Regions from separate parts of the Streptomyces bugieae genome, predicted to be linked through region 2. Evidence: predicted binding sites of a transcription regulator. Region 2 holds the regulator's gene; each other region holds the start of a gene.
The links. Region 2 encodes HrcA, which represses chaperone genes, less so after heat shock. Its sites were predicted from a motif close to TTNGCACTCNGNNNNNCNGAGTGCNAA; they were not measured.
Positions count from the first base shown of each region.

Region 1: a site for HrcA is predicted at 988-1,014, ahead of groES (co-chaperone GroES). Genes of this name have one in related genera too.
Region 3: a site for HrcA is predicted at 1,907-1,933, ahead of groL (chaperonin GroEL). Genes of this name have one in related genera too.

Region 1 covers NZ_JAZBJP010000021.1:80,532-84,732, forward strand. Annotated here, with positions in the region: gene V2J85_RS26740 (FtsW/RodA/SpoVE family cell cycle protein) at 1-628, opposite strand, end outside; gene groES (co-chaperone GroES) at 1,163-1,471, shown strand; gene groL (chaperonin GroEL) at 1,605-3,230, shown strand; gene V2J85_RS26755 (hydroxyacid dehydrogenase) at 3,601-4,201, opposite strand, start outside.
Region 2 covers NZ_JAZBJP010000005.1:220,195-224,395, reverse strand. Annotated here, with positions in the region: gene dnaJ (molecular chaperone DnaJ) at 5-1,141, opposite strand; gene hrcA (heat-inducible transcriptional repressor HrcA) at 1,142-2,158, opposite strand; gene V2J85_RS13950 (MBL fold metallo-hydrolase) at 2,353-3,090, shown strand; gene V2J85_RS13945 (DUF3097 domain-containing protein) at 3,179-4,012, shown strand; gene hemW (radical SAM family heme chaperone HemW) at 4,122-4,201, opposite strand, start outside.
Region 3 covers NZ_JAZBJP010000017.1:14,327-18,527, forward strand. Annotated here, with positions in the region: gene groL (chaperonin GroEL) at 156-1,778, opposite strand; gene V2J85_RS23885 (cold-shock protein) at 2,099-2,302, opposite strand; gene V2J85_RS23890 (MoaD/ThiS family protein) at 2,802-3,080, opposite strand; gene thrC (threonine synthase) at 3,135-4,201, opposite strand, start outside.

The DNA of each region.
Region 1 (4,201 bases), on a different contig from region 2:
CGCCCATGACGCGGCGGCCGGCCAGCGCCAGCGCGTCGCGGTTGACCGTGAGGTAGCCGGCGAAGAACACCGAGATCATGATCTTCACGAACTCGCCGGGCTGGAGCGACAGCGGCCCGAGCAGGATCCACCGCTTCGCGCCGTACATGTCCGCGCCGAAGAAGGCCGGTGCCATCAGGAGCACCAGCGCCACCGCCATCGTCAGGTAGATGTAGCGCTGCAGGATGCGGTGGTCGCGCAGCACCAGCAGGATGACGATGCAGACCGCCACCCCGATCACCGTCCACACCAGCTGCCCGCTGGCCGCCTCGGCGATCTTCGGATGGCGGGTCTGGGCGTACGTGAGGTCCAGGCGGTGCAGCAGGACCAGGCCGATCCCGGTCAGCAGCGTGGCCAGCGGCAGGATCAGCGGATCGGCGCGCGGGGCGAAGCGGCGCAGGACCAGGTGCGGGACCAGCGCCACGAAGACCATGCTGACCGCGAATCCGGGCAGCCCGCCGGGCAGCCGGCCGGTCATCGACAGGCCGGTGTACGCGTAGCCGAAGACGGCGATCGCGACGACGAGGGCGAGCAGCCGGGCCTCGGTCCTCCGGCGGTTCGGTGCCTGGGCGAGCGCCGCGAACGTCATGGTGCGTTCGGCATCGCTCTCCGGCTCCCCGGCCGCCCGGGAAGCGCTGGTCAGTCCACGCACGGGTTCCTCCGCCATCGATGGTCAGTGCCGCCGGCCGGAACCGGGTCGCACACGTCGCACACGTCGCACGCGTCGCACGTGCTGTGCGCATCGGACGTCGTGCGCAACGCGCGTCGCACATGTCGCACCCGTCGCGCACGGTTCACCGGCTCGGCAGTCGGGGAGGTAGACGAAGCAGCCGGTGGCGTGGTTGCGAGGGAAGGGAAGGTGTGTCCGATTTGGCGGGGATCCACGCCGCCCGTCCTCCCGGTACGGGGCGCTGGTCAACCCGCGCCGCACGATGCACCCCCGGCGCGCTGGCACTCCGCTTGACCGAGTGCTAACCGCGTCATAGTCTCGGCGTTGGCACTCTCCGAGGGGGAGTGCCAGACACACAGCGACGGGCAGGTCCGGCACCCGCGACGACGGATCCACCTGGTCGCCACCTCAGACAGTTAACCCCGTGAGATCTCCGAAGGGGGAGGTCGGATCGTGACGACCGCCAGCTCCAAGGTTGCCATCAAGCCGCTCGAGGACCGCATTGTGGTCCAGCCGCTCGACGCCGAGCAGACCACGGCTTCGGGCCTGGTCATTCCGGACACCGCCAAGGAGAAGCCCCAGGAGGGCGTCGTCCTGGCCGTGGGCCCGGGCCGCTTCGAGGACGGCAAGCGCGTCGAGCTCGACGTCACCGTTGGCGACGTCGTGCTTTACAGCAAGTACGGCGGCACCGAGGTGAAGTACAACAACGAGGACTACCTCGTTCTCTCGGCTCGCGACGTTCTCGCGATCGTCGAGAAGTAAGTCACCCAGATTTGCCGTGTTCTGCGCCCCTGGTTCCCGCGTCTAAACAACCCGGGGCAGGGGCGCAGTTCCGTTTGAGACAGCGGTCCCCACTGCGTGCCGAGGATCGCAATGAGAGGACTTGAAGCAACCCATGGCGAAGATCCTGAAGTTCGACGAGGACGCCCGTCGCGCCCTTGAGCGCGGCGTCAACAAGCTTGCCGACACGGTCAAGGTGACGATCGGCCCCAAGGGCCGCAACGTCGTCATCGACAAGAAGTTCGGCGCCCCGACCATCACCAACGACGGTGTCACCATCGCCCGTGAGGTCGAGGTCGACGACCCGTACGAGAACCTGGGCGCCCAGCTCGTCAAGGAGGTGGCGACCAAGACCAACGACATCGCGGGTGACGGCACCACCACCGCCACCGTGCTGGCCCAGGCGCTGGTCCGCGAGGGCCTCCGCAACGTCGCCGCGGGTGCTTCCCCGGCCGCCCTGAAGAAGGGCATCGACGCCGCCGTCAAGGCCGTGTCCGAGGAGCTCCTCGCGACCGCCCGGCCGATCGACGACAAGACCGACATCGCCGCCGTGGCCGGCCTGTCCGCCCAGGACAAGCAGGTCGGCGAGCTCATCGCCGAGGCGATGGACAAGGTCGGCAAGGACGGTGTGATCACCGTCGAGGAGTCCAACACCTTCGGCCTGGAGCTCGACTTCACCGAGGGCATGGCCTTCGACAAGGGCTACCTCTCGCCGTACATGGTCACCGACCAGGAGCGTATGGAGGCCGTCCTCGAGGACCCGTACATCCTGATCCACCAGGGCAAGATCGCCTCGATCCAGGACCTGCTGCCGCTGCTGGAGAAGGTCATCCAGGCGGGTGGCTCCAAGCCGCTGCTGATCATCGCCGAGGACGTCGAGGGCGAGGCCCTGTCGACCCTGGTCGTCAACAAGATCCGCGGCACCTTCAACGCGGTGGCCGTCAAGGCCCCCGGCTTCGGTGACCGCCGCAAGGCGATGCTCGGCGACATGGCCACCCTCACCGGTGCCACCGTCATCGCCGAGGAGGTCGGCCTCAAGCTCGACCAGGCCGGTCTGGACGTGCTGGGCACCGCCCGCCGCGTGACCGTCACCAAGGACGACACCACCATCGTCGACGGCGGCGGCAAGGCCGAGGACGTCGCCGGCCGCGTCGCCCAGATCAAGGCCGAGATCGACACCACCGACTCCGACTGGGACCGCGAGAAGCTCCAGGAGCGCCTCGCCAAGCTCGCCGGCGGCGTGTGCGTCATCCGTGTGGGCGCGGCCACCGAGGTCGAGCTCAAGGAGAAGAAGCACCGTCTGGAGGACGCCATCTCCGCGACCCGCGCCGCGGTCGAGGAGGGCATCGTCTCCGGTGGTGGCTCCGCCCTGGTCCACGCCGCCAAGGTGCTGGACGGCTCCCTCGGCAAGGAGGGCGACGAGGCCACCGGTGTCGCCGTCGTCCGCCGCGCCGTCGTCGAGCCGCTGCGCTGGATCGCGGAGAACGCCGGCCTCGAGGGCTACGTCATCACCGCCAAGGTCGCCGAGCAGGACAAGGGCCAGGGCTTCAACGCCGCCACCGGCGAGTACGGCGACCTGGTCAAGGCCGGCGTCATCGACCCGGTGAAGGTCACCCGCTCCGCCCTGGAGAACGCCGCCTCCATCGCCTCGCTGCTCCTGACGACCGAGACCCTGGTCGTCGAGAAGCCCGCCGAGGAGGAGCCCGCCGAGGCCGGCCACGGCCACGGCCACGCGCACTGACGCGTCCTACGGGCCGGGGGCGGCGCCCTGCCGCCGCCCCTCGCTGACCCGACGAACCCGGTCCCGCCTCGGCGGGGCCGGGTTCTGGGTTTTCGCGCTGTTGTTTCCCCGCCGCCTACCTGTGTCGTTGTTTCCCCGCCGCCCACCCCCCTTCGGGGGGTGGGCGGGTCAGGTGGCGACCCGCGGGCGGGGGAGCGGGGCACCCGCCCGGGGAGGGCAGGGGCCGGCGACCGCCCCGGGTGGTCCGAGGGGTCGGGTCAGGGGGGCGGGTCGAGGCAGGTCGTGTGGTCGGGCTGGGGCAGGCCGCGTGGTCAGGTCGAGTGGTCGGGCCGGGGCAGACCGCGTGGTCAGGTCGCGTGGTCAGGCCGGCTCACGCCGAGTGGTGCAGGTGCTCCGCGTGGACCGGGTCGGTGAACGGGAGGCCGCGGGCGTAGCGTTCGAGGGCGTCGAGGGCGTGGTCGGCCAGGCGGTGGAGTTCGGTGCCGAGGGAGCCGGCGACGTGCGGGGTGAGCAGCACGTTCGGCAGGTCGTACAACGGCGAGCCGGGGGGCGGGAGTTCGGGCTCGGTGACGTCCAGGACCGCGTTGAGGCGGCCGGTGAGCAGTTCGGGCAGCAGGGCCGTCTCGTCGACGAGGGAGCCGCGGGCGGTGTTGATCAGGGTCGTCCCGTCGGGCATCAGGGCCAGTTCCCGGGCGCCGAGCATATGACGGGTCGCGGGCAGCTGCGGGGCGTGCACGGTGACGACGTCGCTGTCCGCGCACAACGTGCCCAGCGGTACGGAACGGGCCCCCATACGGGCGGCCTCGGCGGCGTCGACGTACGGGTCGTGCAGCAGCACCCGCAGGTCGAAGGGGTGCAGCAGTTCGATGACGCGGCGTCCGATGCGGGAGGCGCCGATGACACCGACGGTGCGGTGGTAGTTGCCGGCGCCGGCGAGTTCCTGCTGCCAGTCGTGCGGGCCGCGCAGGGTG
Region 2 (4,201 bases):
CGTCCTAACGGCCGTTGAACGCGTCCTTCAGGCGGGAGAACAGCCCCTGCTGGCCCGGCTGGAACTGGCCCGTGGGGCGTTCCTCGCCGCGCAGCTTGGCGAGCCGCCGCAGCAGCTCCTCCTGCTCCGGGTCGAGCTTGGTCGGGGTCTGGACCTCGACGTGGACGATCAGGTCGCCCCGGCCGTTGCCGCGCAGATGGGTCACGCCGCGCTGGTGCAGCGGGATCGACTGGCCGGACTGCGTACCGGGCCGGACGTCGATCTCCTCCACCCCGTCCAGCGTCTCCAGCGGGCACTTCGTGCCCAGCGCCGCCGCCGTCATCGGGATGGTGACCGTGCAGTGCAGATCGTCGCCGCGCCGCTGGAAGACCGGGTGCGGCAGCTCGTGGATCTCGACGTAGAGGTCGCCGGCCGGGCCGCCGCCGGGGCCGACCTCGCCCTCGCCGGCGAGCTGGATCCGGGTGCCGTTGTCGACACCGGCCGGGATCTTGACGGTCAGCGTACGGCGGGAGCGGATCCGGCCGTCGCCCGCGCACTCCGGGCACGGCGTCGGCACGACCGTGCCGAAGCCCTGGCACTGCGGGCAGGGGCGGGACGTCATGACCTGGCCCAGGAAGGACCGGGTGACCTGCGAGACCTCACCGCGGCCGCGGCACATGTCACAGGTCTGCGCCGACGTGCCGGGGGCGGCGCCCTCGCCGCTGCAGGTCGTGCACACCACGGCGGTGTCGACCTGGATGTCCTTGGTCGTGCCGAAGGCCGCCTCGTTCAGCTCGACGTCGAGCCGGATCATGGCGTCCTGGCCGCGGCGGGTGCGCGACCGCGGACCGCGCTGCGAGGCGGTGCCGAAGAACGCGTCCATGATGTCGGAGAAGTTGCCGAAGCCGGCACCGAAGCCGCCCGCGCCACCGGCGCCACCGGACTGCGAGAGCGGGTCGCCGCCGAGGTCGTAGACCTGCTTCTTCTGCGGATCCGACAGGACCTCGTAAGCGGCGTTGATCTCCTTGAACCGCTCCTGGGTCTTCGGGTCCGGGTTCACGTCCGGGTGCAGCTCGCGCGCCAGCCGGCGGAAGGCCTTCTTGATCTGGTCCTGCGAGGCGTCACGGCTGATGCCGAGGACCGAGTAGTAATCCGTGGCCACTTACGACTCCGCGAGGATTTGTCCGACGTAACGTGCCACTGCGCGTACCGCTCCCATCGTTCCGGGGTAGTCCATGCGGGTCGGTCCGACCACGCCGAGTTTGGCGACTGCCTCGTCGCCCGAACCGTAGCCGACCGTGACGACCGATGTGGACGTCAGGCCTTCGTGGGCATTCTCATGCCCGATGCGTACGGTCATGCCCGAGTCCTTGGCTTCGCCGAGGAGCTTGAGCATCACCACATGCTCCTCGAGCGCCTCCAGCACCGGACGGATGGTCAACGGGAAGTCGTGCCCGAAGCGCGTGAGATTGGCGGTACCGCCGATCATCAGCCGCTCTTCGGTCTCCTCCACCAGAGTTTCCAGCAACACCGACAGCACTGTCGAGACCGTGCCGCGGTCGTCCTGCTCGAAGGACTCCGGGAGATCCTGCACCAACTGGGGCACATCCGTGAAACGGCGTCCCACGACCCGGCTGTTCAGCCGCGCCCGCAGGTCGGCCAGCGAGGTCTCGGCGAACGGCGTCTGGCAGTCGATGAGCCGCTGCTCGACCCGTCCGGTGTCGGTGATCAGGACGAGCATCAGCCGGGCCGGGGCCAGCGCCAGCAGCTCGACGTGCCGCACCGTGGACCGCGTCAGGGACGGGTACTGCACGACCGCGACCTGCCGGGTCAGCTGCGCCAGCAACCGGACCGTGCGCCCCACGACGTCGTCGAGGTCGACCGCGCCGTCGAGGAAGTTCTGGATCGCCCGCCGCTCGGGGCTGGACAGCGGCTTCACGCCGGCCAGCTTGTCGACGAAGAGGCGGTAGCCCTTGTCGGTCGGGATCCGCCCGGCGCTGGTGTGCGGCTGGGCGATGAAGCCCTCTTCCTCCAGGGCCGCCATGTCGTTGCGGACGGTCGCCGGGGAGACCCCGAGCTGGTGGCGTTCCGTGAGTGCCTTGGAGCCGACCGGCTCCTCCGTCCCGACGTAGTCCTGGACGATGGCGCGCAGCACTTCGAGCCTGCGTTCACTGAGCATCCCGCGCACCTCCAGCCGGCCGTCGCCGTCTCGTCTGTCTCCTGGCACTCACCCGGGCCGAGTGCCAGACCCTGAGCCAGTGTACGGCCGGGTAGCACGACCACGGCAAGGGCGGCCGCACGGAGCACGCACCCGATGACCGTGTTCGGGCGATCTGCCGGGCAACGCTATCGCGATGGAGCTAGCGTCTCGGTATGCGCACAGCTTGGGAAGAGGCCGGGTGGGAACGGCTCGGTGAAGGTGTCGCCAGGCGCCGTATGCCGGGCTGGGACGAGACCGTGGGCGTGATCGCCGGGTCGGCCGGCGTCATGATCGTCGACACCGGCGCGACCCTGCGCGACGGCGCGGACCTGCGCCGGTCGGTCCGCGGGGTGCTGGGCCGGGAAGTGACGCATGTCGCGCTCACCCATCCGCACTTCGACCATGTGCTGGGCACCGCCGCCTTCGCGGGTGTGGCGGTGTTCGGCGCGGCCGGTCTCGCCGAGCTGTTCCGCCGCGACAAGGACGCGCTGCGGCACGACGCCGTCCGGCACGGCGTCGACCGGGACGCGGCCGCGGAGGCCGCCGATCTGCTGGTCACCCCGCACCACCACGTCCACGGCCAGCTGACCGTCGAGCTCGGCGACCGGCAGGTGCTGCTCGCCAACGTCGGGCCCGGCCACACCGCCCACGACCTGGCCGTCCTGGTGCCGGGCCGGCACGGCGACCCGGAGATCGTCTTCTGCGGCGACCTGGTCGAGGAGTCCGGCGAGCCGAGCGCCGGCCCCGACGCGCTGCCCCGGCAGTGGCCCGCCGCGCTGGACCGGCTGCTGGCGCTCGGCGGCGACGACGCGCGGTACGTGCCCGGCCACGGCGCCGTGGTGGACGCCGCCTTCGTCCGCGCCCAGCGCGACGCCCTGGCGGCCCGCTTCGGCGTCCCGCCGTCCTCCTGACCCGGCTGCGCCGTTTCCCGGGCAGAACGTCTCCCGGGTTCCCGGGCAGAACGTCTCCCGCACTCCGTCCTCCCGATAGAAAAGGCCCATGCAGAGCAAGCGCTACAGCCCCGACCTCACCCCGCCCTGGAAGAAGCAGCGGCCCGCGCCGGAGGTCCCGGCCGAGCCCGATCTCGTCGTCGAGGAGGTCGCCACGGGCTTCTGCGGGGCGGTGATCCGCTGTGAGAAGACCGCCGAGGGCCCGACGGTCACCCTGGAGGACCGCTTCGGCAAGCACCGGGTCTTCCCGATGGTCCCGCGCGGCTTCCTGCTGGAGGGCAAGGTCGTCACGCTCGTCCGCCCGCGGAACCGGCCGGCCCCGAGCGGCCCGGCCCGTACGGCGTCGGGTTCACTCGCCGTCCCCGGCGCCCGCGCCCGGGTCGCGCGCGCCGGGCGCATTTACGTGGAGGGCCGGCACGACGCGGAGCTCGTCGAGCGGGTCTGGGGCGACGATCTGCGCATCGAGGGCGTCGTCGTGGAGTACCTGGAGGGCGTCGACGACCTCCCGGCGATCGTCCGGAGCTTCGCGCCGGGGCCGGACGCCCGGCTGGGGGTGCTGGTGGACCACCTCGTACCGGGCTCGAAGGAGTCCCGGATCGCGGCCGAGGTGACGGGCGAGCACGCGCTCGTCGTCGGCCACCCGTACATCGACGTGTGGGAGGCGGTGAAGCCGTCCTCGGTGGGCATTCCGGCCTGGCCGTCGGTGCCGCGCGGGCAGGACTGGAAGACGGGCGTGTGCCGGGCGCTGGGCTGGCCGGAGAACACCGGCGCGGCGTGGCAGCGGATCCTGTCGTGCGTGCGGTCCTACAGGGACCTGGAGCCGGCGCTGCTGGGGAGGGTGGAGGAGCTGATCGACTTCGTTACGGTCGGCGATGCCGTTTGACTTGCGACCCACCGCCCAACTGCCCTTGCCTGCCGATGTGTTGTCGGCAGGCAAGGAGCGGGCGCGATCCGGCAGCCGGGTCCGGGGGCGTGATCACTCCGTCGAGTGATCAGTCCACCAGATCCCGCACCACCGCGTCGGCCAGCAGCCGCCCGCGGAGTGTCAGGACGGCCCGGCCCTCCTCGTAGG
Region 3 (4,201 bases), on a different contig from region 2:
TCGCCTCGGGAGGCTCAGGGCACGACGGCGGGCCGGGGGAAAAACGCCGCCGGGGCGGCACCCCCTGGGAGGAGGGTGCCGCCCCGGCGTTCAGGACGGGTGATCCGGGAGGATCAGCGTTCTGGTCCAGCGGGCCGGAGGTCCGGCGCGGTGGATCAGAAGTCCATGTCACCGCCCGGCATGCCGCCCGGAGCGGCCGCGGCGGCCTTCTCCGGCTTGTCGGCGATGACGGCCTCGGTGGTGAGGAAGAGCGCCGCGATGGAGGCGGCGTTCTGCAGCGCGGAGCGGGTGACCTTGGCCGGGTCGATGATGCCCTCGGCGACCATGTCGACGTACTCGCCGGTGGCGGCGTTCAGACCGTGGCCGACGGCCAGGTTGCGCACCTTCTCCACCACGACGCCGCCCTCGAGGCCGGCGTTGACCGAGATCTGCTTCAGCGGGGCCTCCAGGGCCAGCTTCACAGCCGCGGCACCGGTGGCCTCGTCACCCTCGAGCTCGATCTTCTCGAAGACCGAGGATGCCTGCAGCAGGGCCACGCCACCGCCGGCGACGATGCCCTCCTCGACGGCCGCCTTCGCGTTGCGGACGGCGTCCTCGATGCGGTGCTTGCGCTCCTTGAGCTCGACCTCGGTGGCGGCACCGGCCTTGATGACGGCCACGCCGCCGGCCAGCTTCGCCAGACGCTCCTGGAGCTTCTCGCGGTCGTAGTCCGAGTCGCTGTTCTCGATCTCGGCGCGGATCTGGTTGACGCGGCCCTGGACCTGCTCGCTGTCACCGGCACCGTCGACGATGGTGGTCTCGTCCTTGGTGATGACGACCTTGCGGGCGCGGCCGAGCAGGTCGAGACCGGCGTTCTCCAGCTTGAGGCCGACCTCCTCGGAGATGACGGTGCCACCGGTGAGGATGGCGATGTCGCCGAGCATGGCCTTGCGGCGGTCACCGAAGCCCGGGGCCTTGACGGCGACGGACTTGAAGGTGCCACGGATCTTGTTGACGACCAGGGTCGACAGGGCCTCGCCCTCGACGTCCTCGGCGATGATCAGCAGCGGCTTGCCGGACTGCATGACCTTCTCCAGGAGCGGCAGCAGGTCCTTCACGTTGCCGATCTTGGAGTTGACGATGAGGATGTACGGGTCGTCGAGCGACGCCTCCATACGCTCCATGTCGGTGGCGAAGTACGCCGAGATGTAGCCCTTGTCGAAGCGCATACCCTCGGTGAGCTCCAGCTCCAGACCGAAGGTCTGGGACTCCTCGACGGTGATGACGCCTTCCTTGCCGACCTTGTCCATGGCCTCGGCGATCAGCTCGCCGATCTGGGTGTCGGCGGCGGAGATGGAGGCGGTGGAGGCGATCTGCTCCTTGGTCTCCACGTCCTTGGCCTGCTCCAGCAGGGCGGCGGAGACGGCCTCGACGGCCTTCTCGATACCGCGCTTCAGGGCCATCGGGTTGGCACCGGCGGCGACGTTGCGCAGGCCCTCGCGGACCAGGGCCTGGGCCAGGACGGTCGCGGTCGTCGTGCCGTCACCGGCGACGTCGTCCGTCTTCTTCGCGACCTCCTTGACCAGCTCGGCGCCGATCTTCTCGTACGGGTCCTCGAGCTCGATCTCCTTGGCGATGGACACACCATCGTTGGTGATCGTGGGGGCGCCCCACTTCTTCTCGAGGACGACGTTGCGGCCCTTGGGGCCGAGGGTGACCTTGACGGCGTCGGCGAGCTGGTTCATCCCGCGCTCGAGACCGCGCCGTGCCTCCTCGTCGAACGCGATGATCTTGGCCATGTGAAGTGGTCCTCCCGGACTGGGGTGGATTGCTCCGGACCGCGCTGGCGCCCGCGACGGACGACCTGCAGACCTGCTGTGGTTCCTTGCCCCACCCGGCCCGCGGGCCTCACCGACCCGGTCCTTCATTGTCACTCTCACTCGGAGAGTGCTAACGCCAATGATTAGCACTCGGGGCATGCGAGTGCAAGCCGCCCGGGGGCCCGATCCGCCCATCGAGGGGGCAGTCGGAGGCCCGTCCGTCCGTCGAAGCGCACGGCAGAAGGCCCGTACCCCCTTCAGGGGTACGGGCCTTCACAACGCAGCAGTCGGTCGGCGCCTCAGCCGGCCACCCGGACCATGTCCGCCTGCGGCCCCTTCTGGCCCTGCGAGATCTCGAACTCGACCCGCTGGCCCTCCTCAAGGGTGCGGTAGCCGTCCATCTGGATCGCGCTGTAGTGGACGAATACATCCGCACCACCGTCGACCGCGATGAAGCCGTACCCCTTCTCCGCGTTGAACCACTTGACGGTGCCCTGAGCCATGCCTAACTCCCCTATTACTGGCCCTTGCGCAGGACCGCACTCCGCGGACCCGGGTCAGACCTCACCCCGCGAAAGGCCCGTGGGGTGTGCGCCGGAACGCGTCGACCGCCGCTGAATGTATCTGGACCGATGCCCAGCGCAACAGGTCAATCGGACGAGAATTCTGGCGCCGGAGAATCGGCTATATGCGGCGAAATCGCGATTCTCCCGGGCAAGCCGGGCCGGGCATAGACGTGCCTAACCGACAAATGCCGCACACACTTTGAGCACAACTCAGCACGGATTCTTATGCGCTCGGCATACCCGGGGACATATACAGCGAGGAGATCGCCACAATGCTATCCCCTTTCACGAAACGGAATTGCCCCGTCCGATTTCGATGGACGGGGCAATTCCGGTCAAGCGGGGGGAGAGATGGCGCAAATCCACGCCTGTTCGATCACCATCCGGACGGTGCCGCGCGCCAGGAAGGGACACGCGGCCGGGCCCGGACGGAAGGTCAGCAGCCTCCGGCGACCGCGGGGATGATCGAGACGCCCGCGCCGTCCGGCGTCGGCGTCTCCAGGCCCTGCTCGAAGCGGACGTCGTCGTCGTTGACGTAGACGTTCACGAAGCGGCGCAGCTTGCCGGCGTCGTCGAGCACACGGGCCGCGATGCCCTGGTGGTTCTTCTCCAGGTCGGCGATCACCGCGGAGAGGGTCGCGCCCTCGGCGGTGACCTCGGCCTCGCCGCCGGTGTACGTGCGGAGGATGGTGGGGATGCGGACCTTGACGCTCATGGTTCTGCCTTCCGGACGGGGATTACGGAGTACGGGTTCGGAAACGGCGCGGGCTCAGCCGGCCAGGCCGGCCGCGCGGAACGCATCCAGGTTCGGACGGATCGTGGCCGTGGGCCCGGTGGTCGGCGCGACCGCGTCCAGCGTCTTCAGACCGTCACCCGTATTGAGGACAACGGTGGTCAGCGCCGGGTCGAGCACACCCTCCTCGATGAGCTTCTTGGTCACGCCGACGGTCACGCCGCCCGCGGTCTCCGCGAAGATGCCCTCCGTCCGGGCCAGCAGCTTGATCGCGTCCACGACCTGCTCGTCGTTGACGTCCTCCACCGCACCGCCCGTCCGGCGCGCGATGTCCAGCACGTACGGGCCGTCCGCCGGGTTGCCGATCGCCAGCGACTTGGCGATGGTGTTCGGCTTCTGCGGGCGCACGACGTCGTGCCCGGCCTTGAAGGCCGTCGACACCGGCGAGCAGCCCTCCGCCTGGGCGCCGAAGATCTTGTACGGCTTGTCCTCGACCAGCCCGAGGGCGATCAGCTCCTTGAGGCCCTTGTCGATCTTCGTCAGCTGGGAGCCGGACGCGATCGGGATGACGATCTGGTCCGGCAGCCGCCAGCCGAGCTGCTCGCAGATCTCGTAGGCCAGCGTCTTGGAACCCTCGCCGTAGTACGGCCGCAGGTTGACGTTGACGAAGCCCCAGCCCTCGCCGAGCGGGTCGCCGATGAGCTCCGAGCAGAAGCGGTTGACGTCGTCGTAGTTGCCCTCGATGCCGACCAGGTCACCGCCGTAGACCGCGGCCATGACGACCTTGCCGGCCTCCAGGTCGTGCGGGATGAAGACGCAGGACTTGAAGCCCGCGCGGCGCGCCGCGGCGCCGACCGCGCCGGCGAGGTTGCCGGTCGAGGAGCAGGACAGGGTCGTGAAGCCGAAGGCGCGGGCGGCCTCGACGGCGATCGCGACGACGCGGTCCTTGAAGGAGTGGGTCGGGTTGCCGGAGTCGTCCTTGACGTACAGGCCGCCGGTGACGCCGAGCTCGGCGGCGAGCCGGTCGGCCTTGACGAGCTTGGTGAAGCCGGGGTTGAGGTTCGGCTTCTCGGCCACGTCGGTGGGGACCGGGAGCAGCGGGG